DNA from 3 places in the Thauera sp. WH-1 genome. Region 3 is predicted to be linked to each of the others. Evidence: predicted binding sites of a transcription regulator. Region 3 holds the regulator's gene; each other region holds the start of a gene.
What was found. The regulator sigma-54, encoded in region 3, starts transcription at its own class of promoters, with help from an activator protein. The targets are predictions, from matches to a motif close to TGGCACGCTTNCTGCTNA.
Positions count from the first base shown of each region.

Region 1: the regulator sigma-54 is predicted to act here: its motif matches at 3,904-3,921, upstream of ACMV5O_RS12530 (CmpA/NrtA family ABC transporter substrate-binding protein).
Region 2: the regulator sigma-54 is predicted to act here: its motif matches at 3,483-3,500, upstream of ACMV5O_RS14210 (GntP family permease).

Region 1 is NZ_JBLQGP010000011.1:139,330-146,472, forward strand. It holds gene ACMV5O_RS12510 (hypothetical protein) at 1-203, shown strand, start outside; gene serC (3-phosphoserine/phosphohydroxythreonine transaminase) at 196-1,407, shown strand; gene ACMV5O_RS12520 (dihydroorotate dehydrogenase) at 1,404-2,318, shown strand; gene ACMV5O_RS12525 (nitrate- and nitrite sensing domain-containing protein) at 2,463-3,776, shown strand; gene ACMV5O_RS12530 (CmpA/NrtA family ABC transporter substrate-binding protein) at 4,076-5,383, shown strand; gene ntrB (nitrate ABC transporter permease) at 5,436-6,296, shown strand; gene ACMV5O_RS12540 (ABC transporter ATP-binding protein) at 6,304-7,143, shown strand, end outside.
Region 2 is NZ_JBLQGP010000014.1:46,413-53,555, reverse strand. It holds gene ACMV5O_RS14215 (acyl CoA:acetate/3-ketoacid CoA transferase) at 1-1,995, opposite strand, end outside; gene ACMV5O_RS14210 (GntP family permease) at 2,018-3,409, opposite strand; gene ACMV5O_RS14205 (sigma-54 interaction domain-containing protein) at 3,727-5,268, opposite strand; gene ACMV5O_RS14200 (ATP-dependent helicase) at 5,355-7,143, opposite strand, start outside.
Region 3 is NZ_JBLQGP010000004.1:65,176-72,318, reverse strand. It holds gene ACMV5O_RS05925 (phosphatidylglycerophosphatase A) at 1-110, shown strand, start outside; gene ACMV5O_RS05920 (CinA family protein) at 115-609, shown strand; gene recA (recombinase RecA) at 740-1,774, shown strand; gene recX (recombination regulator RecX) at 1,794-2,243, shown strand; gene lptB (LPS export ABC transporter ATP-binding protein) at 2,230-2,952, shown strand; gene ACMV5O_RS05900 (RNA polymerase factor sigma-54) at 2,975-4,456, shown strand; gene hpf (ribosome hibernation-promoting factor, HPF/YfiA family) at 4,474-4,797, shown strand; gene ptsN (PTS IIA-like nitrogen regulatory protein PtsN) at 4,934-5,419, shown strand; gene hprK (HPr(Ser) kinase/phosphatase) at 5,388-6,347, shown strand; gene ACMV5O_RS05880 (AsmA family protein) at 6,344-7,143, shown strand, end outside.

The DNA of each region.
Region 1 (7,143 bases), on a different contig from region 3:
TGGCGCTGATCATGGTGTGCAACCTGTGGTTCGTGCTGTGGCCGCACCAGAAGCGGGTGCTCGGCTTCGTGCCGGCGCCGCTCGAGGAGCGCCTGCGCTGCTCGCGCATCACCTTCCTGTCGGCGCGGGTGAACACCATGCTGTCGATCCCGGTGCTGTTCTTCATGGCCAGCGGCGCGCATGGGCTGGCGCTCTATGTCTGAGGCCTTTGCCGCCTGGCGGGCGCAGGCCGGCTTCAGCTTCTCGGCCGCCGCCGGCCCGCTGCCGCGCGAGGTCGCGCACGAAGTGGCCGCGGCCTGCCGGCCCGGACCGGGCTCGATCCTGAGCCTGCCCTTCACCTCGTTCGCCTACCGCAGCCTGCAGGCCGAGACCGAGGCCTGCCTGCGCCGCCTGCTGGCGATCCCGGACGACTTCGCGGTGCTGTTCATGGCCGGCGGCGCCAGTGCGCAGTTCGCGCTGCTGCCGATGAACCTGCTCGACGAGGGCGACGAGGCCCGTGCGCCAGCACCCGGTCGCGGTGGTGTCGCCGCCGGCGCGCGCCAGGCGCTCTACATCGACAGCGGGCACTGGTCGCGCCGCGCGCTCGCCGAGGCGCAGCGCCTGGGGCGGGTGAAGGTGCTCGGCGTGGAAGCGCTGGTGAGCGATCCGCAGCACGGTCTGTCGCTCCCGCCACCGGCGGCGACGGAGGGCGAGGCCGGCTACGCCTATGTCCATGTCACCCCCAACGAGACCGCCGACGGCCTGCAGTTCCCGGTCTTGCCACGCAGTGCCGCGCCGCTGGTCGCCGACCTGACGTCCGAATTGCTGACGCGCCCGCTCGATTGGCGCGCGCTCGGCCTGATCTATGCCGGTACGCAGAAGACGATCGGCACCCCCGGGCTCACCCTGGTGGTCGTTCGCCGCGCGCTGCTCGGTCGCGCCCGCGCCGACACGCCACGGGTGATGGATTACGCCGCGCAGGCCGCGGCGGACTCGCGCCTGTGCACGCCGCCGGTGCTGGCGGTGTTCGTCGCCCATCGCATGCTGCACTGGATCGAGGCCGCCGGCGGCGTGGCGGCGATGGCGGCGCGGCTCGAAGCCCGCGATGCGCTGTTGGCGGCGGCCATGGCCAGCGGCGAGGCGACAGGGCTCTACCGTCCGCTGGCGCCGGCGGGCTGGCGCTCACGCGTCAATCCCTGCTTTCAGCTTGCGGATACGCCGCTGTGCGCGCGCTTCCTGGCCGAGGCGGAGGCCGCCGGCCTGCGCGACCTGGGCGGTCATCCGGCGCGTGGCGGCGTGCGCCTGAGCGTCTACAACGGCCTGGCGGATGCAGCGGTCGAGGCGCTCGCCGCCTTCCTCGAGGCCTTCGCCCGCCGCCGGCCGCTGGGGGGCGCGCGGCGCGCGGCGTCAGCGGCCGTGCCCTCATGACGCCGCGGCCGCTGACGCCGCTGACGCCGCGCGCGCTGCGCACGCGCTGGGCGGTGCAGCGCCTGGCACGCCTGGGCGCCGCCGCCACGCCTGCCGCCGCCGCTGCGGCCCGCTCCGGCATGCCGCGCGGGGCCGCGCCCGCGCCAGCGCGCCCCGCGCTCGAGGCCATGGGGCTCAGCTTCGCCTCCCCGCTGCTGCTTGCTGCCGGCTTCGATCGGCGCGGCTGCCTGCTCGCCGATGCGGCCGCGCTCGGCATCGGCGGCATCGAGCGCGGCAGCTTCGGCGCGGCGCTCGCCGGCTGCAGGCCGCTGTTCCCGCCCGCCGCGTCACGGCGGGACGAGGCAGGGGGTGGGCGTGTCGCGCCGCCGCCTCGTCGTGGGCTGAGCCTGCTCGTGCCGCCGTACGGGGAAGCGAACGGCGCCGAGGCGCTTGGCCGCGCGCTGGCGGCATGGCATGCGGGCACCGACTATGTGGTGCTCAACCCGGCCCGTGCTCCGGTGGGGCCGCCCGAGCTGGTCGAGCTGCTCGCCGGTCTGGGTGCCTTGCGCGAGCGCCTCGTGCGGCCGCGCCGCCTTGCCCTGGTGGCGAAGCTGCCGGCGGCGTGGATGGAAGGCGATGATCGCCTGGCCTGGGCGCATCGGCTGGTCGAGGCCGGTGCCGATGGCCTGCTCGTTTGCGCCGAAGGGGCGGCGGAGCGTGCCTGCGCGCGCCTGGCCGAGCTGTCGGCCGCGCTCGGACCGCGCGTGTGCCTGATCAGCGTCGGCGGCATCGACTCGGCTCGCGTGGCGCGCGCGCGGCTGCAGGCGGGGGCGCGGCTGCTGCAGGTGCACCGGGCACTGCTCGCCGCCCCGGCCGTGGTCGCGGGGCTGCTGGCCGGCATCGGCGCCCTGCCGCGGACGCGCGGCGACTAACCGCAGGTCGTCGCGGGTAGCGTTCCTCGCCCACCTGCTCGTCCGCTGCTCGCCACGTCCTCGCGCGCCTCTGCACGACTCTTGCTTGAAATCGATGGCGGTCGACCCGGCCGCAGCCTCAGGCAGGATCATGGAGAACCCCGCATGACATCGGCGCTCAGCTTTCTGGTCGCGGCACGCCGCTGCGAAATCGACGAACTCGAGCAGCTCGCGCGCACCTGCGAACTGGTGCAGGAACTCAGCGAACTCGTCCATCGGCTGCAGCGCGAGCGCGGCGCGTGCAACGTCCATCTGGCCTCGGCCGGCCAGCGCTTCGGCGCCGAGCTTGACGAGCGCATCGCCGCCAGCGCTGCGGCCGAAGTGGGGGTGCGCGACTGGCTCGACGGCCTCGAGCAGCGCGAAGGCGCGCTCGCCGGGGGCGTGCGCCTGTTCACCCGCATCGCCGTCGCCGTCCATGCCCTTGACCAGCTGCCCGCACTGCGCGAGGCCGTGCGTGCGCAGGCCTGCAGCGCGCAGGAGGCCACGCGACGCTACAACAGGGCAGTCGCGGCGCTGCTCGCCCTGGTTTTCGAGGCGGCCGATGTCGCCGTGGACCCGGCCGTGTCGCGGCCGCTGGTCGGCCTCTTCAACCTGATGCAGGGCAAGGAATTCGCCGGGCAGGAGCGCGCCGCCGGTGCGGCGGCCTTTGCCGCGGGGCGCATCGGCAGCGAGGAGATGCAGCAGCTGGTGCACCTGATCGAGAGCCAGGAGCAATGCTTCGAGCGCTTCGAGGCCTTCTGTGCGGACGAGGTCCTGACGCAGTGGCGCGCGCTGCAGGCCACGATGCCGCTGAGCGAGCTCGAGCGCCTGCGCCGCAAGCTGGTGGCCGCCGCGCCCGCCGCCGCACTCGACGGCGCGCTGGCCGACGTCTGGTTCGACTGCTGCTCGCAGCGCCTGGACCAGATCCATGAGGTCGAGGCCCATCTCGCCACCAGTCTGCAGCAGGCCTGCGAGCGCAAGATTGCCGCCACCCGGGCCGAGCTCGAGGACCAGCAGGCGATGCTCGAGGCGCTGCGCGCCCAGCCCGATGCACCCGCGCCGCTGACGGTGCTGGTCGGCGGCGACCCCGCCGCGCCCGGCGGCGAGGCGGGCTGGGAGGGCGGCGAGGGCGTGCTGCGGGGGGGCGACGGCCTCGGCCCCCGTCTGACGCGCTCCATCCTCGACACCTTGCAGGCGCAGTCGCGCCGGTTGCAGGCGATGGGCGATGAGCTCGCGACGGTGCGCGCGACGCTCGACGAGCGCAAGCTCATCGAGCGCGCCAAGGGCCTGCTGATGGCGCACCAGGGCCTGAGCGAGGAGGAGGCCTACCGTCTGCTGCGGCAGACGGCGATGAACCAGGGCCGCCGCCTCGTCGACGTGGCCCAGGCCGTACTGGCGATGGCCGAGTTGCTCCCCGGGGCGGTCGTGAAGCGTCCCTGAAGCGCACCGGGGCTGTGCGCGCCCTGCTTGTGTTGCACTGCAGCAGTGCATTGCCCGGAGGCGGTGCCAGCCCCGCCTTGCGGCCGAAACCCGCCGGCGGCAAGGGATCAGGCGGCCTTTCATGCCCTGGCACGAGTTCTGCATAGTCGGAAGCGAGGCGAAACCAAAGGCGGTTCGAGACTCACGGCGCAGCCCAAGGCTGTCGCATCCCGGACAAAGGCGTCCATCCATGGCCAGCGCACGCGCAGGCGGGGATGGGCGCCTTGTTGCTTTCAGCGGTTCATATTCAGGAGTCGATCATGGGCAGCAAGGTCATCAAGCAGTCGGAATTCAGCCGTCGTGACTTCATCCGTAGCGCCGCCGCGCTGACTGGCGCGGCGATGGTGGGCGGATTCTGGTCCGCACGGGCGCGGGCCGCCGGCGGCGCGCTGGAGACGACGAAGGCCAAGCTCGGCTTCATCGCGCTCACCGACGCCGCACCGCTCTTCGTCGCCGACGAGAAGGGCTTCTTCGCCAAGCACGGCATGACCGAGGTCGAGGTGCTCAAGCAGTCGTCCTGGGGCACCACCCGCGACAACCTGGTGCTGGGCTCGGCGCGCAACGGCATCGACGGCGCCCACATCCTCACCCCGATGCCCTACCTGATCAGCAGCGGGGCGATGACGGCCAACAACGTGCAGGTGCCGATGTACATCCTCGCCCGCCTGAACCTGGCCGGGCAGTGCATCTCGGTGGGCAACGAGTACAAGGACCTCAAGGTCGGTGTGGACACCCGCGCGTTCAAGGATGCGCTCGCCGCCAAACGCGCCGGCGGCAAGGCGGTGAACGCGGCGATGACCTTCCCCGGCGGCACCCACGACATGTGGATCCGCTACTGGCTGGCCGCCGGCGGCATCGACCCCACGCGCGACATCGCCACCATCGTCGTGCCGCCGGCGCAGATGGTGGCCAACATGAAGGTCGGCAGCATGGACACCTTCTGCGTCTGCGAGCCGTGGAACCGCCAGCTCATCAACCAGGGCATCGGCTACACCGCCAACACCACCGGCGAGCTGTGGCACAACCACCCGGAAAAGGCCTTCGCCATGCGCGCCGACTACGTCGATGCCAACCCCAACGCGACCAAGGCGCTGCTCAAGGCGGTGATGGAGGCGCAGATGTTCTGCGAGGACCCGGCCAACCGCGAGGAAGTGGCGCGCATCTGCGCCAAGCGGCGCTGGATCAACGCCCCCTTCGAGGACATCGTCGATCGCATGCGCGGCGACTTCGACTACGGCACCGGCCGCGTGGTCGAGAACAGCCCGGCGCAGATGCGCTACTGGAAGGACCAGGCCTCCTATCCCTTCCAGAGCCACGACCTGTGGTTCCTCACCGAGAACATCCGCTGGGGCTACCTGCCACGCGACTTCGACATGAAGGGCTGGGTGGCCAAGGTCAATCGCGAGGACCTGTGGCGCCAGGCGGCGCAGGAACTGGGCGTGGCGGCGAGCGACATCCCGGCCTCGACCTCGCGCGGGCTGGAGACCTTCTTCGACGGCAAGGTCTTCGACCCCGAGAACCCGATGGCCTACCTCGACAGCCTCGCCATCAAGGCCGTGCGCGGCTGAGACCGGATCAACCGGGCCTGGCCCCCAGGTCCGACCTATACAGGAGCCCGTCATGGACAACACCCATTCCATCGCTGCACCCGCGCCGGCCAGCGCGCCGCCCTCCCTGCTGCTCGCGCGCGCCAGCACGGCCCATGCCTACTTCATGAACCACGTGCTGCCGCCGCTGGTCGTCATCGGCCTGCTGCTCGCGGTGTGGGAACTGCTATGCGGGCGCCCGGGCGCGGCGCTGCCGCCGCCCAGCCAGGTGGTCACCGACACCTGGGAGCTGATTACCCAGCCCTTCTTCGACAACGGCGGCAACGACGTCGGCCTCGCCTGGCAGATCCTCGCCAGCCTCGAGCGGGTCGCCTACGGCTACCTGCTGGCGGTGGTGGCCGGGGTCAGCCTGGGCGTGCTGGTGGGCCAATCCACCTGGGCGCTGCGCGGGCTCGATCCGCTCTTTCAGGTACTGCGCACGGTGCCGCCGCTGGCCTGGCTGCCGATCTCGCTGGCCGGCTTCCAGGACAGCAACCCGTCGGCCATCTTCGTCATCTTCATCACCGCGATCTGGCCGATCATCATCAATACCTCGGTCGGCATCCGCAACATCCCCGACGACTACCGCAATGTCGCCCGCGTCATCCGCCTCAACGGCGTCGAGTACTTCTGGAAGATCATGCTGCCGGCGGCCGCGCCCTACATCTTCTCCGGGCTGCGCATCGGCGTCGGCCTGTCCTGGCTGGCGATCATCGCCGCCGAGATGCTGATCGGCGGCGTGGGCATCGGCTTCTTCATCTGGGATGCGTGGAACTCGTCGCTGGTCAGCGACATCATCCTCGCCCTCGTCTATGTCGGCGTCGTCGGCTTCCTGCTCGACCGCCTGGTCGCCTGGGTCGGCAAGCGCGTCACCCGTGGCACCACCCCCGCCTGAGGAGTCCCTGATCATGAGCCAGCCCTATCTCAGCATCTCCCGCGTCGACATGGCGTTCAGCCGTGGCGGCCTCACCAACCCGGTGCTCGCGGATGTGAACCTCGACATCCAGCGCGGCGAGTACATCTCGCTGATCGGCCATTCGGGATGCGGCAAGTCGACCGTGCTCAACATCGTCGCCGGCCTGCTGCGCGCCACCTCGGGCGGGGTCATCGTCGATGGCCGCGAGGTCAATGCGCCCGGCCCGGACCGCGCCCTGGTGTTCCAGAACCACTCGCTGCTGCCCTGGCTGACCGTCTACCAGAACGTCGAGATCGCGGTGCAGAAGATCTTCAAGGGCCGGCGCAGCGCGGCCGAACAGCGCGACTGGATCCTGCACAACCTCGACATGGTGAGCATGAGCCACGCCCTCGACCGCCTGCCGGCGGAGATCTCCGGCGGCATGAAGCAGCGCGTGGGCATCGCCCGCGCGCTGGCGATGGAGCCCAAGGTGCTGCTGCTCGACGAGCCCTTCGGCGCGCTCGACGCGCTCACCCGCGCCCACCTGCAGGACGAGGTCATGCGCATCCAGGCAGAGCTGCAGAACACGGTGATGATGATCACCCACGACGTGGACGAGGCGGTGCTGCTGTCCGACCGCATCGTGATGATGACCAACGGCCCCTCGGCCACCATCGGCCAGGTGCTCGACATCGAGCTGCCGCGCCCGCGTGACCGCCTCGCGCTCGCCGACGACGCGCGCTACACCCATTACCGCCACGAGGTGTTGAGCTTCCTCTACGAGAAGCAGCGCAAGGTCGAGCCGATCGCCAACGCGCGCGCGCGCGCCGCGGCGGGTGCCAGCCAG
Region 2 (7,143 bases), on a different contig from region 3:
TTCCAGCCTGCGCCGCGCCTCGCTGGCGCTTTCGTAGAAGTGCGCCGGAATGCGCCGCTTCTCCAGTTCCTCACCGAGCTTCATGCGCAGGAAGCCGTTGGCGGTATAGCGCGTGACGGTGCGGTAATGCGCCTCCGTCAGGCCCTTCACCATCTCGACGTAGTCGTCCACCCGCTCGGGCACGATCGAGAAGCGGTCGTAGTTGACCACCGCATCGACCTTGCGTCCGAGCGGCGCGAGCGCGGCGCAGACCGCGTCGCGGATGTTGGCGATGTCCTGCGGCGTGCGCACCGACAAGCCCTCGAAATCGATGAAGAACACGTCCTGTTGCACGTCGTAGGAAAGGCGCTGGGCGAGCGGAACGTCGAGCAGGTCGTGGCGCAGCCCCATCGGCGCATCGGCGAAGATGCGCGCATCCATCAGCGCGGGCGGGCGCTTGATCACCGGCATGAAGTCCATGCGATCGAGAATGTCGCGCTGCAGGTCCACGCCGGGCGCAATCTCGATCAGCTCGAGGCCCTCATCGGCCAGGCGGAACACGCAGCGCTCGGTGACGTAGAGCACGTCCTGCTGCCACTTCACCGCCTGCGGCCCGCTGAAGCTGCGGTGCTCGACCGCATCCACGAACTTGCGCGCCTCGCCATCCTGCACGATGCGCAGGCCTTCGTCGGCCACCGCCACCTGTAACGCGCCGGCGGTGAAGGTGCCGACGAAGACCACCTTCTTGGCGTTCTGCGAGATGTTGATGAAGCCGCCCGCCCCGGCCAGCCGCGGCCCGAACCTGGACACGTTGAGGTTGCCCTCGCGGTCCGCCTGGGCGAGGCCGAGAAAGGCGATGTCCAGCCCGCCGCCGTCGTAGAAGTCGAACTGGCTGGGCTGGTCGATGATCGCCTGGGTGTTCACCGCCGCGCCGAAGGACAGCCCGCCGGCCGGGATGCCGCCGATCACGCCGGGCTCGGCGGTCAGCGTCAGCAGGTCGATCATCTGCTCCTCGGCGGCCACGGCAGCCACGCCCTCGGGCATGCCGATGCCCAGGTTCACCACCGCGTCGGGCTTGAGCTCCATCGCCGCGCGGCGGGCGATGACCTTGCGCGCGCTCATGGGCATCGCGCCGATCGCCGACATCGGCACCCGGATCTCGCCGGCGAAGGCCGGGTTGTACTGCTCCGCATAGGTCTGCATGTGGTGCTCGGGGCGCTCGGCCACCACCACGCAGTCGACCAGCACGCCGGGCACCTGCACCTGGCGCGGGTTGAGCGAACCGCGCTCGGCGATGCGCTCGACCTGCACGATGACGATGCCGCCGGAGTTGCGTGCGGCCATCGCGATCGCGCGCGCCTCCAGCGTCAGCGCCTCCTTCTCCATGGTGACGTTGCCGTCGGGGTCGGCGGTGGTGCCACGGATGATGCCGACGTGGATCGGGAAGGCCTTGTAGAACAGGTAGTCCTCGCCGTCGATCGGCAGCAGCCGCACCAGGTCGGCGGTGGTACGCGCATTGAGCTTGCCGCCGCCGAAGCGCGGATCGACGAAGGTGCCCAGGCCGACCCGGGTCAGGGTGCCGGGCTTGCCGGCGGCGATGTCGCGGAACAGATGCGAGATCACCCCCTGCGGCAGGTTCCAGGCCTCGATGCGGTTGTCCACCGCGAGCGCCTGCAGCTTGGGCACCAGACCCCAGTGGCCGCCGATCACGCGCGCCACCAGGCCGTCGTGGCCGAGATGGTTGAGGCCGCGGTCCTTGCCGTCGCCCTGGCCGGCGGCGTACACGAGCGTCAGGTCGCGCGGCGCGCCGCGGCCCTCGGCACCGGCTTCGCCGCCGTCGAGGAAGCGTTCCTCGAGCGCGATCGCGATGCTCTCGGGAAAGCCGATGCCGACGAAGCCGCCGGTGGCAACCGTGTCGCCGCTGCGGATCAGGCGCACCGCCTCGCGCGCCGACACGATCTTGCCGGTGTCGGCCGCGCGCAGCGAAGCGGCCATCGGATGGGTGGTCGTACTCATGCGGATCTCCTCCTCGCGACGGTCAGAAGCTGCCGAACAGCGTGCCGAGGGTGATCACCACCACCAGCGCGACGAGCGGGAACACCACCGTGTTCATGGCGATGAAGCCGTAGGACTCGCGATGGGTCAGGCGGCAGATCGACAGCAGCGAGATCACCGCGCCGTTGTGCGGCAGCGAGTCCATGCAGCCCGAGGCCATGGTGGCGATGCGGTGCAGCAGCTCGGGGCTGATGCCGGCGGCGTTGGCCATGGCGAGATACTCGGCGCCCAGCGTCTTCAGCGCGATCGACATGCCGCCCGAGGCCGAGCCGGTGATGCCGGCGAGCACGTTCACCGCCACCGCCTCGGAGATCAGCGGGTTGCCCGGTGCGATGCCCAGCACCAGGTCGCGGATCACGACGAAACCGGCGAGCGAAGCGATCACGGTGCCGTAGCCGACCTCGGTGGCGGTGTTGAGGATGGGCAGCATGGAGCCGAAGGAACCCTCGTTGACCGTCTTCATCAGGTTGGCCCAGCGCGTCCAGTGCAGCACCACCAGCAACATGATGGAAGCCGACAGCGCGACGATGATCGACCAGATACCGATCAGCGAGCGCGCATCCTGCAGGCCGCCGAACTCCGGCTTGGCGAGGTAGCTGGTGTCGATGCTGGGCAGCACCTGCTTGGCCATCACGAAGTTGAGGCCGATCACCACCAGGATGGGCAGCAGCGCGATCCAGAAGCCCGGGCGCGGCGCATCCGCCGGCTCGCTGTCGGGCTCGCCGCTATGGTGGCCGTAGCCTTCGCCGGCCGCCATCAGCTTCTTCGCCTGGGCGCTCAGCCACCAGGTGCCGAGGCCGAACATGATCAGGCCGCCAATCAGGCCCAGGCCGGGCGCGGCAAAGGCGTCGGTGCCGAAGAAGGGGCTGGGGATCGCGTTCTGGATCGCCGGCGTGCCGGGCAGCGCGGTCATCGTGAAGGTGAACGAACCGAGCGCGATCGCGGCAGGAATCAGCCGCTTGGGGATGCCCGCCTCGCGGAACAGCGCGGCGCCGATCGGATACACGGCGAAGGCCACCACGAACAGCGACACGCCGCCGTAGGTCAGGATGCCGCAGGCGAGCACGATCGCCAGGATCGCACGCTGGCTGCCCACTTTCTCGACGATGGCGTGCGCGATCGCGCGCGCCGAGCCGGAGTCGTCCATCAGCTTGCCGAACAGCGCGCCGAGCAGGAACAGCGGGAAGAACTGGATCACGTAGCCGCCCATGGCCTTCATGAAGACCTGGGTGTAGGTCGGCAGCAGCATCGCCGCCTCGCCCGACATCAGCACGGCGAACAGCGCCAGCAGCGGCGCGAGCAGCAGGACGCTGATGCCGCGGTAGGCGAGATACATCAGCAATACGAGGGACAACAGAATGCCTAGGGTGCCCATGGGGCGTCCTCCTCCTGGATTGGTTTTTGGGTATCGGTATCGGCCGCGGACGTCGCCGCGGTGCGGGCAATCAACAGCAGCATCCGTGCCAGGTCCTGCACGCTGCGGCCGGAACAGGGCCCCGAACAGGCGCAAACAGGCCTGGATCGCATGCGCTGATTGGGTTATCGATCGGCCTTATTACCGCCCGTCATGGCCAGACGACACGCATGCGGACGCATTGAAGGCTCCAGCTTTCAAGACATGTCCAGGATTCAGGACACTCAGAAGCAATCAATCCAGATTTCTGGACACCCCGACGCGGGGCAGCACAGGGCTCAGCGCGTGATGCCGTGCTGCTGCAGCTTGGCGTAGAGGCCGGCGCGCGAGATGCCGAGCCGGCTGGCGGCGAGGCGGCGATTGCCGCCGCAGGCCTGCAGCGCCGCCCGCAGCGCCACGCGTTCGGCATGCGCGAGGGCGTCGGCGAGCGGCACGACGCCCTCTCCGGGGAGCCCGTCCGGCGTGGCCGCCCGAATTGCGTCCTGCCCTGCGTCGGGCCTTGCGCCCAATGACGCGTCCGGCGCAGCCCTTGCGCGTGCAGCCGCGACGGGCATGGCCAGCACCGCCCCGGCCGTGCCGAGCAGGGCCGCCAGCGCCGCGGCATCCAGCGGCCCGCTGTCGGCGCTCAGCTGGGCGCGCTCGAGCAGGTTGCGCAGCTGGCGCACGTTGCCCGGCCAGGGCTGGGCCGCGAGCAGCGCCAGCGCGTCGTCGGCGAGCTCCAGCGGACGCTGGCCGGAGCGTGCGGCGATGTCGTCGAGCAAGGCCTCGACCAGGGCGCGGATGTCCTCGCGCCGCTCGCGCAGGCTGGGCACGCGCAGGGCCAGCACGTTGAGACGGTAGAACAGGTCGGCGCGGAAGCTGCCCTCGGCCACCCGCGCCTCGAGGTCCACATGGGTGGCGGCGATCACCCGCACATCGAGCGGGCGCACCTGGTTCGAGCCGAGCGGCTCGACCTGCTGCTCCTGCAGCACGCGCAGCAGCTTGACCTGCAGCGGCAGGGACAGGTCGCCGATCTCGTCGAGGAACAGGGTGCCGCCGTTGGCGAGCTCGAACTTGCCCAGCCGCGCCTTGCGGTCGGCCCCGGTGAAGGCGCCGGGTGCGGTGCCGAAGAGCTCGGCCTCGACCAGGTTGTCCGGCACTGCCGCCATATTGACCGCGACGAAGGGGCCATCGGCGCGCGCCGACAGGTTGTGAATGCCCTGCGCGAGCAGCTCCTTGCCGGTGCCGGTCTCGCCGCGCAAGAGCACCGTGGCGTCGAGCTGGGCGGCGCGGCGGGCCTGGCGCTTGATCTCGGTCGCCACCGCGCTGGTACCGATGAAGTTGGCGATCGTGTAGCGCGCGCGGCGCGCCTGCAGCAGCGCGCGTTCGGTCTCGGCCAGGCGCGCCTGCAGGCGGCCGTACTTCTCCATCAGCGGCTTCAGATGGCGGGCGCGGTCAAACAGCACGAAGCCGAGCGCGCCCACCACATGGCCATCGTCGTCGCGCAGCGGGATGCGAGTGACGACGAAGTGCTCGTCGCCGAAGGGCATCAGGTCGAGCAGGCTGGGCTCGCCGCTGTCGACCACCTCGCGCAGGCGGCTGGACGGCAGCACGTCCTCGATCTCGCGCCCGAGCGCGCTGTGACCGTCGGCCAGCCCGATCTTGCTCGCGTACTTGTCGCTCATCCACACGATGCGCGCCTGGCGATTGACCGCCACCGTGCCCTCGCACTGGGCGTTGAGGTGGTCGAACAGCAGCGGCATCGCCACCGCGCGGAAATGCTCGGGCGAGATGCCGATCTTGAGGCCGTTTTCGTCGAGGTCGGCGGCGGACAGACCCATGGGCAGTCTTTCAGAAGGGAAACGGTGGCCGATTATGGAACCGCCCTTCCCGCGCAGCAACGATCGCGGCGCGCACGGGGAACCCCTCAGCGCCACATGTCGCGCATCTTCGCCGCGAGGTCGATCGCCGCCTGGCGCGAGGCCGGCGAGCCCCGTAGTTCGGCCGGCGGGGGCGGCCAGCTGATCTGCTCGAACTGCCCGAGCAGGCGGTTGGGGATGAAGCGCGTGCGCCCGGCATACACGTGGCGGTCGCCCATGCCCATCTGCTGGGTGACGTAGAAGCGCTGCGGCACGATGAGGTCGAGGCTGTCCCTCGCGCGCGTCATCGCCACGTAGAGCAGGCGGCGCTCCTCCTCGATCTCGGCGCTGTTGCGGGTGGCGACGTCCGAGGGAATGCAGCCGTCGACCACGTTCAACACGCTCACCGCGTTCCACTCCTGGCCCTTGGCCGAGTGCATCGTCGACAGGATCAGGTAGTCCTCGTCGAGCAGCGGCATGCCGGCCTCGCCGCTGGTGGCGCTGGGCGGGTCGAGGGTGAGCTCGGTGAGGAAGCGCTGGCGGCTCGGGCTGGTGGCGGCGATGCGGGCGAGCTGCTGGACGTCGAGCACGCGCAGTGCGAAGTCGTCGTACAGACGCGGCATCTCGCCCTCGTACCAGCGGCAGGCGAGCTCGAAATCGGCCGGCCATTGCGGGCGTTCGGCCAGGCGGTCGATCAGCGCCGCGAATTCCTGCCAGCCGGCGCGCGCGGCCTCGGGCACCGGCTGCTCGGCGAGCAGCGCGCAGCCCGCGGGTGCGGCGCAGACGTTGTCGAGCACGCGGCCGGCGGTCCTGGGCCCGATGCCGGCGAGCAACTGGATGGCGCGGAAGCCCGAGATGCGGTCGCGCGGGTTCTCGGCCCAGCGCAGCAGCGCGAGCACGTCCTTGACGTGGGCGGCCTCGAGGAACTTGAGCCCGCCGAACTTCACGAAAGGAATGTTGCGCCGGGTGAGCTCCATCTCCAGGCGCGCGCTGTGCGCCGAGGCGCGGAACAGCACCGCCTGCTGCTTCAACTTGAGCCCCTCTTCGCGCCGCGCCAGCACCGTGTCGACGACAAAGGCGGCCTGGACGGCGTCGTCCTTCACCGCCACCAGGCGCGGGCGCTGGGTGGATGCGCGCTCGGACCACAGGTTCTTGGTGAAGCGCTCGGCAGCGAGCGCGATGACCGAATTGGCCGCTTCCAGGATCGGCCGGGTGGAGCGGTAGTTCTGCTCCAGCGTGATTACCTGCGCCGGCGGCTCGAAGGCGGCGGGAAAGTCGAGGATGTTGCGCACCGTGGCACCGCGAAAGGCGTAGATCGACTGCGCGTCGTCGCCGACCACGGTGAGGCCGCGGCCGTCGGGCTTCATCGCCAGCAGGATCGCCGCCTGCAGGGCGTTGGTGTCCTGGTACTCATCGACCAGCACATGGTCGAACAGGCCGCCGATCTCGGCGCCGAGCGCCGGCTCGGCCACCATCTGCGCCCAGTACAGCAGCAGGTCGTCGTAGTCGAGCACCTGCTGCGCCTGCTTGGCCTCGACGTAGCCGCGGAACAGGCGCTTGAGTTCGTCCTCCCACTCCGCGCACCACGGGAAGCTCGCCTGCAACACCTCGGCGAGCGGCGCCTGCGTGTTGACCGCCGCCGAGTAGATCGCCAGGCAGGTGCCCTTCTGCGGAAAGCGCTGCTTCGTCGCCGACAGGCCGAGTTCATGGCGCACCAGGTTCATCAGGTCGCCCGAGTCCTCGCGGTCGTGGATGGTGAAGCCGGCATCGAGCCCGATGCGCCCGGCCCAGTCGCGCAACAGGCGCGCGCCGATGGCGTGGAAGGTGCCCGACCAGTGCAGCTCGGCTTGCGCCAGG
Region 3 (7,143 bases):
GGGCGGACCGCAGTTTCAAGGGCGGCTTCGGTGTCATGCTCGACGACCTCGTCGCCGCCGGCTACACCTTGCTCGTGCTCGCCATCCTCGTCACCCTGTTCGGTAGCTGACGCCATGACCGACATCGAACTCGAAGCCCTCGCCCGGCGCGTCGGCCAGACCCTTGCCGCACGCGGCTGGCGCCTGGCGACGGCGGAATCCTGTACGGGTGGCTGGATCGCCGAGGCGGTGACCGCGATCGGCGGCAGCTCGGCCTGGTTCGACCGCGGCTTCGTCACCTACTCCAACGAGGCCAAGATGGACATGCTCGGGGTGTCTGCACGCACCCTCGGCGGCCATGGCGCGGTCAGCGAGGCAACCGCCGTCGAGATGGCGGCCGGAGCGCTCGCCCGCAGCCTGGCCGAGGTCGCAGTGGCCGTCTCCGGGATCGCCGGCCCCAGCGGCGGCACACCGACCAAGCCGGTGGGCATGGTGTGCCTGGCCTGGGCCGCGCGCGACAGCGTCTCGCGCGTGCTCACCGCACACTTCGACGGCGACCGCGAGGCGGTGCGTCGACAGGCCGTCATCCATGCCCTCGAGGGCGTGATCGCCATCGCGGCCGCGGCGTGAGTCGCGCTCGCCGGCAAGCGCTGATTTGCTGTATGCCCGTACAGCTCTTACACTAGCAGCACTGGCCGTGCGCCACCGCACGCATGCAATCTTTGTGCCATAATCCAGCAACCAGACAGGGAAGACTTACATGGACGACAACAAGGCCAAGGCCCTCGCTGCCGCGCTTTCGCAGATCGAAAAGCAGTTCGGCAAGGGCTCGATCATGCGCATGGGCGACGGCAACGTCGAACGCGACATCCAGACCGTGTCCACCGGCTCGCTAGGGCTCGACATCGCGCTCGGCCTCGGCGGCCTGCCGCGTGGCCGCGTGGTCGAGATCTACGGTCCGGAATCGTCCGGCAAGACCACGCTGACCCTGCAGGTCATCGCCGAGATGCAGAAGCTGGGCGGCACCGCGGCCTTCATCGACGCCGAACACGCGCTCGACGTCGGCTACGCCGAAAAGCTTGGCGTCAACATCGAGGACCTGCTGATCTCGCAGCCCGACACCGGCGAGCAGGCGCTCGAGATCGCCGACATGCTGGTGCGCTCGGGCGGCGTGGACATCGTCGTCGTCGACTCGGTCGCCGCGCTCACACCGAAGGCCGAGATCGAGGGCGAGATGGGCGACCAGCTCCCCGGCCTGCAGGCGCGCCTGATGTCGCAGGCGCTGCGCAAGCTCACCGCCAACATCAAGCGCACCAACACCCTGGTCATCTTCATCAACCAGATCCGCATGAAGATCGGCGTCATGTTCGGCAGCCCCGAAACCACCACTGGTGGCAACGCGCTCAAGTTCTACGCCTCGGTGCGCATGGACATCCGCCGCACCGGCACGATCAAGAAGGGCGACGAGGTGGTCGGCTCCGAGACCCGTGTCAAGGTGGTCAAGAACAAGGTGTCGCCGCCGTTCAAGGAAGCGCACTTCGACATCCTCTATGGCGAGGGCATTTCGCGCGAGGGCGAGATCATCGACCTCGGCGTGACGCACAAGATCGTCGACAAGTCCGGCGCCTGGTACGCCTACCAGGGCGACAAGATCGGCCAGGGCAAGGACAACTCGCGCGAGTTCCTGCGCAACAACCCGGCGCTGGCGCGTGAGATCGAGAACAAGGTGCGCGCCGCGGTCGGCCTGCCCGCAATGGCGGTGACGACCACCGCAGCGGCAGCCGCCGAGGCCTGAGCGGGGCCAAGGTACGGCCATGGGCGTCCCCAGCCTGCGCGAGCGCGCGCTCCGTCACCTGGCGCGGCGCGACCACTCGCGCGCCGAACTGGCGCGCAAGCTCGCCACCCACGGCGAGGCGGACGAGATCGACGCCGTGATTGCGCGCATGGGCGAGCTCGGCCTGCAGTCCGACAGCCGCTACGCCGAGGCCTTCGTGCGCGGCAAGGCGGCCCGTTTCGGCGCCGGCCGGCTGCGCAGTGAGCTGGCGCGGCGCGGCATCGAGCGTGACCTGATCGAGCAGGCGATCGAGAACGAATGCGTAGAATCGGAACTGGAACGCGCACGCCAGGTGCTGCGCAGCCGCTTCAGCTCCGCGCCGGCCGACCCGCGCGAATGGGCGCGCCAGGCGCGCTTCCTGCAAACCCGCGGCTTCGCCCCCGAACTGATCCGCAAGCTGCTGAAAGAGCCCTTCGATGAGTCTGCTTAAGGTCGCCGGCCTGCAAAAGCGCTACAAGTCGCGCACCGTGGTGCACGATGTCGGCTTCGAGGTCGACCCGGGCCAGGTGGTCGGCCTGCTCGGCCCCAATGGCGCGGGCAAGACCACCTGTTTCTACATGATCGTCGGCCTGGTGCGTGCCGACGGCGGTCAGATCACGCTCGACGGCACCGATCTCACCCACCTGCCCATCCACGCCCGCGCCCGCCTCGGCCTGTCCTACCTGCCGCAGGAGATGAGCGTGTTCCGCAAGCTCAGCGTGGCCGAGAACATCCGCGCCGTGCTCGAGCTGCGGGGGCTGGAGACGCGACAGATCAACGCCCGCCTGGACGAGCTGCTGCTCGAGCTGGGCATCAACCACCTGCGCAACAACACCGCGGTGTCGCTGTCCGGCGGCGAGCGCCGGCGCTGCGAGATCGCCCGCGCACTGGCGACCGACCCGCGCCTGATCCTGCTCGACGAGCCCTTCGCCGGCGTCGACCCGATCGCGGTCATCGACATCCAGAAGATCATCCGCTTCCTCAAGGAGCGCGGCATCGGCGTGCTGATCACTGACCACAACGTGCGCGAGACCCTGGGGATCTGCGACCGCGCCTACATCATCAGCGAAGGCCGGGTACTGGCCAGCGGCAAGCCGACCGAGATCATCGACAACGAGCGCGTGCGCCAGGTCTACCTCGGCGAGCATTTCCGCCTGTGAGTGCGCACCCACACCGACCACGATGAAACCCAGCCTCCAGCTCAAGCTCTCCCAGCACCTCACGCTGACGCCGCAACTGCAGCAGTCGATCAAGCTGCTGCAGCTGTCGACCATCGAGCTCAACCAGGAGATCGAGCGCTTCCTGCTCGAGAACCCGATGCTCGAACGCGCCGACAGCGATGGGGTGGAGTTCATGCCCCCTGCCGCGCCGGGCAGCCCGCCCGAGCACGAACTGCAGCAACAGCAGCGCCAGGACGAGGCGCGCGAGGCGGCGCCCGACAGCGCCGGCGCCGAGGCCGGCGAACACAGGGAAGGCGGCGAAGGCAGCAGCGAGGACGAGGGCATCGACTGGTCGAACGTGGGCAGCGGCGCCTCGAGCCGCGGCGAGGACGATGACGACGTCGATTACCAGGACCTGCAGGCGGCCGGCGTGTCGTTGCGCGAGCACCTCGACCAGCAGGTCTCGCTGTCGCCGCTGTCGGATCGCGACCGCGCCCTGGTGCGCCTGGTGATCGAGGCGCTCGACGACGACGGCTATCTGCACCAGCCGCTCGAGGAATTGCTCGAGCTGCTGCCCGAGGAGTCCGAGGTCGAGCTCGACGAACTCAGCATCGCCCTGCGCCATGTGCAGAACCTCGAGCCGGCCGGGATCGGCGCGCGCAGCCCGCAGGAATGCCTGTCGCTGCAGTTGCGCACGCTGCCCGCGACCGACACCCGCGCGCTCGCGCTCGAGATCGTCGACAAGCATCTCGAGCTCCTCGCCGAGCGCAACTTCGTCAAGCTCAAGAAACTCACCGGCTGCGACGACGACGCCCTGCGCGCCGCCCACGCCCTGATCTGCAGCCTCGACCCGCACCCGGGGTCGCGCTACTCGAGCGCGGAGACGCGCTACGTGCTGCCCGACGTCGTCGTGCGCAAGCTGCGCGGTCGCTGGACCGTCACCCTCAATCAGGAGGCGATGCCGCGCCTGCGCATCAACCGCCTGTATGCCAGCCTGCTGCAGCAGAACCGCGGCCAGGGGGGTGGGCTCAGCGGCCAGTTGCAGGAGGCACGCTGGCTGATCAAGAACGTCCAGCAGCGCTTCGACACCATCCTGCGGGTGTCTCAGGCCATCGTTGACCAGCAGCGGCAGTTCTTCGATCATGGGGAGGTGGCGATGCGGCCACTCACTCTCCGGGAGATCGCAGACCAGCTCGAGCTGCACGAATCCACCGTATCGCGCGTCACCACGCAAAAATACATGGCGAGCCCGCGCGGTGTATTCGAACTCAAGTATTTCTTCGGCAGTCACGTCGCCACCGATACCGGCGGAGCGGCATCCTCGACGGCGATTCGAGCGCTGATTCGCCAGCTGGTGGATGCAGAAGACAGCAAGAAGCCGCTGTCCGACGCCAAGATTGCAGAAGTTCTGGGCCAGCAGGGTATCGTGGTCGCACGGCGCACGATCGCCAAGTACCGTGAATCCCTCAATATCCCGCCGGTCAGTCTGCGCAAATCCATCTGACAACAACAGGAGTTAACATGAATCTCAACATCACCGGGCGCCATGTCGAAGTCACCCCGGCCATTCGCGACTACGTGACTTCCAAGCTCGATCGCGTCATCCGTCACTTCGACAACGTCACCAGTGTCGCGGTGATCCTCTCGGTCGAGAAGCTCAAGCAGAATGCGGAAGTCACGCTGCACGTGCGCGGCAAGGACATCTTCGTCGAGAGCGACGACGCCGACCTGTATGCCGCCATCGACGCGATGGCCGACAAGCTCGACCGGCAGGTTCAGAAGTACAAGCAGAAGCAGGCCGACCACAACCACGAAACGATCAAGCACCAGGCACCCGAAGTCTGACGCCTTCGTTACCGCCCCGTGTCCGGGGTGTGGTTATAATGCGCGCGTTTTCACGACGCGAGCCCCACTCGCCCCGGACCGTCCAAACGCAGCACCTGACCTAGGCGGTTCAGCTATTGCGCAAGCCTTCCAGCGAATGAGCCTGATATCTCAACTCCTGCCACTTTCCAACGTGGTGGTCGACCTCGACGCCAGCAGCAAGAAGCGCGTCTTCGAGCAGGCGGGCCTGTTGTTCGAGAACAACCAGGGCATCGGTCGCAGCACCGTGTTCGACAGCCTGTTCACCCGCGAACGACTCGGCTCGACCGGGCTTGGTCAAGGCATCGCGATTCCGCACGGCCGCATCAAGGGCCTGAAGGACGCCGCCGGCGCCTTCCTGCGCCTGGCCACACCGGTGCAGTTCGACGCCCCGGACGGGCGTCCGGTGAACATGCTGTTCGTCCTGCTCGTTCCCGAGCAGGCGAACGAAACCCACCTGCAGCTGCTGTCCGAGCTCGCGCAGATGTTCAGCGATCGTGATTTCCGCGAAGCCTTGCTCGACGCACCGGACGCGGCCCACATCCATCAGATGTTCATGAACTGGGGCGCCGATGCGGCAGACCAGCGTCGCGCGGCTGTATGAGGCGTACCGCGACAGCCTGAAGCTGTGCCACCTCAGCGGGCGCCTTGACGCGCGCATCGCGGTGGCCGAAGAACGCATCTGGCCCGCCGATCTGGTGGGCCACCTCAATCTGATCCACCCGACCCGCCTGCAGATCCTCGGTGCCGCCGAACTCGCCTGGGCACGCCGCCAGTCGAACGAGAAGGTCGCGCATCACCTCAACGAAATCCTGTCCGCACGTCCGCCGGCCATCATCGTCGCCGACGCCTGCGAGGTGCCCAACATCGTGCACGGCATCTGCGCCGCACACGATGTCGCCCTCTTCACCACCGATCATCCGGCGGCCAGCGTGATCGACCAGCTTCGCCTCTACCTGTCGCGCGAGCTGGCCGAGAAGGCCTCGCTGCACGGCGTGTTCATGGACGTGCTCGGGCTGGGCGTGCTGATCACCGGCGACTCGGGCGCGGGCAAGTCCGAGCTCGCGCTCGAACTGATCTCACGCGGCCACGGCCTGGTGGCCGACGATGTCGTCGAGCTCTCACGCATCGCGCCCACCGTGCTCGAGGGACGCTGCCCCGAACTGCTGCAGGACTTCATCGAGGTCCGCGGCCTGGGTATCATCAACATCCGCACGATCTTTGGCGAGACCGCCTGCCGGCGCAAGATGCGCCTGCGCCTGATCTGCCACCTCGAGCGCCGCCAGCCCGGCCCGGGCGACCCAACCCGCCTCCCCGTGCAGCAGGAGACGCAGGACATCCTCGGCGTCAAGATCTCGCGCGTGGTGCTGCCGGTCGCCGCCGGGCGCAACCTCGCGGTGCTGCTCGAGGCGGCGGTGCGCTCGACCATTCTTCAATTGCGTGGCATCGACTCGACGCAGGAATTCATTGACCGCCAGATGCGGGCGATGAGCCCGACGGGCGATCGCGACGAGGACGGCGTGCGGCCATGAGCCGTCCGGTCCGCAGCCTGCTGGTCCGCGGCCTGCTGATCCTCATCGCTGCAACCATCCTGCTGCTCGCCGGCCTCGCCGCCTGGCTCAGCTTCAGCTTCGACCCCAACGACCATCGCGCACGCCTGTCCGCGGAGGTGCTGCGCCATACCGGACGCGAGCTCCGGATCGACGGTCAGCTCGGCCTGTCGGTCTACCCTTGGCTGGGTGTCGAGGCCGGCCGCCTGACGCTCGCCGACGCCCCCGGTTTCGGCGACGGCCCCCTGGCCCGCATCGACCGCCTGGAGGCGCGTGCGCGCCTTATTCCGCTGCTGCGGGGCGACCTCGAGATCGACCGCATCGTGATCGACGGGCTAGAGCTCAAGCTCGTGCGCGCCGCCGACGGCCGCACGAACTGGAGCACCCCGCCGGACAAGACCGGCGCGACCACGGACGACGCCCGCCGCGAACCGCGCACACTGGGCGCGGCGGTGTTCGCACTGGGCGGCGTGGACATCCGCTCGGCCCGCCTCACCTGGTCCGACCTGCAGTCTGGCGTGCATTACGCGCTTGACGATGTCGACCTGCAGGCCGGCGAGATCCGCCCCGGCATCGCCTTTCCGCTCGCGCTCGCACTCACGCTGTCCCGTGGCGCGACATCGTCTGCGCCGGCGACGCCGCACACGCGCTTCGAGCTTGACACCCAGGCCCGCTTCGACCCCGCACGCGACACGCTCAATCTGTCCGGCCTGGCGCTGAACCTGGCCGCCGAAGCGGCGGAGCTACCCGGCGGCCGGCTTCATGCCAGCCTGCGCGC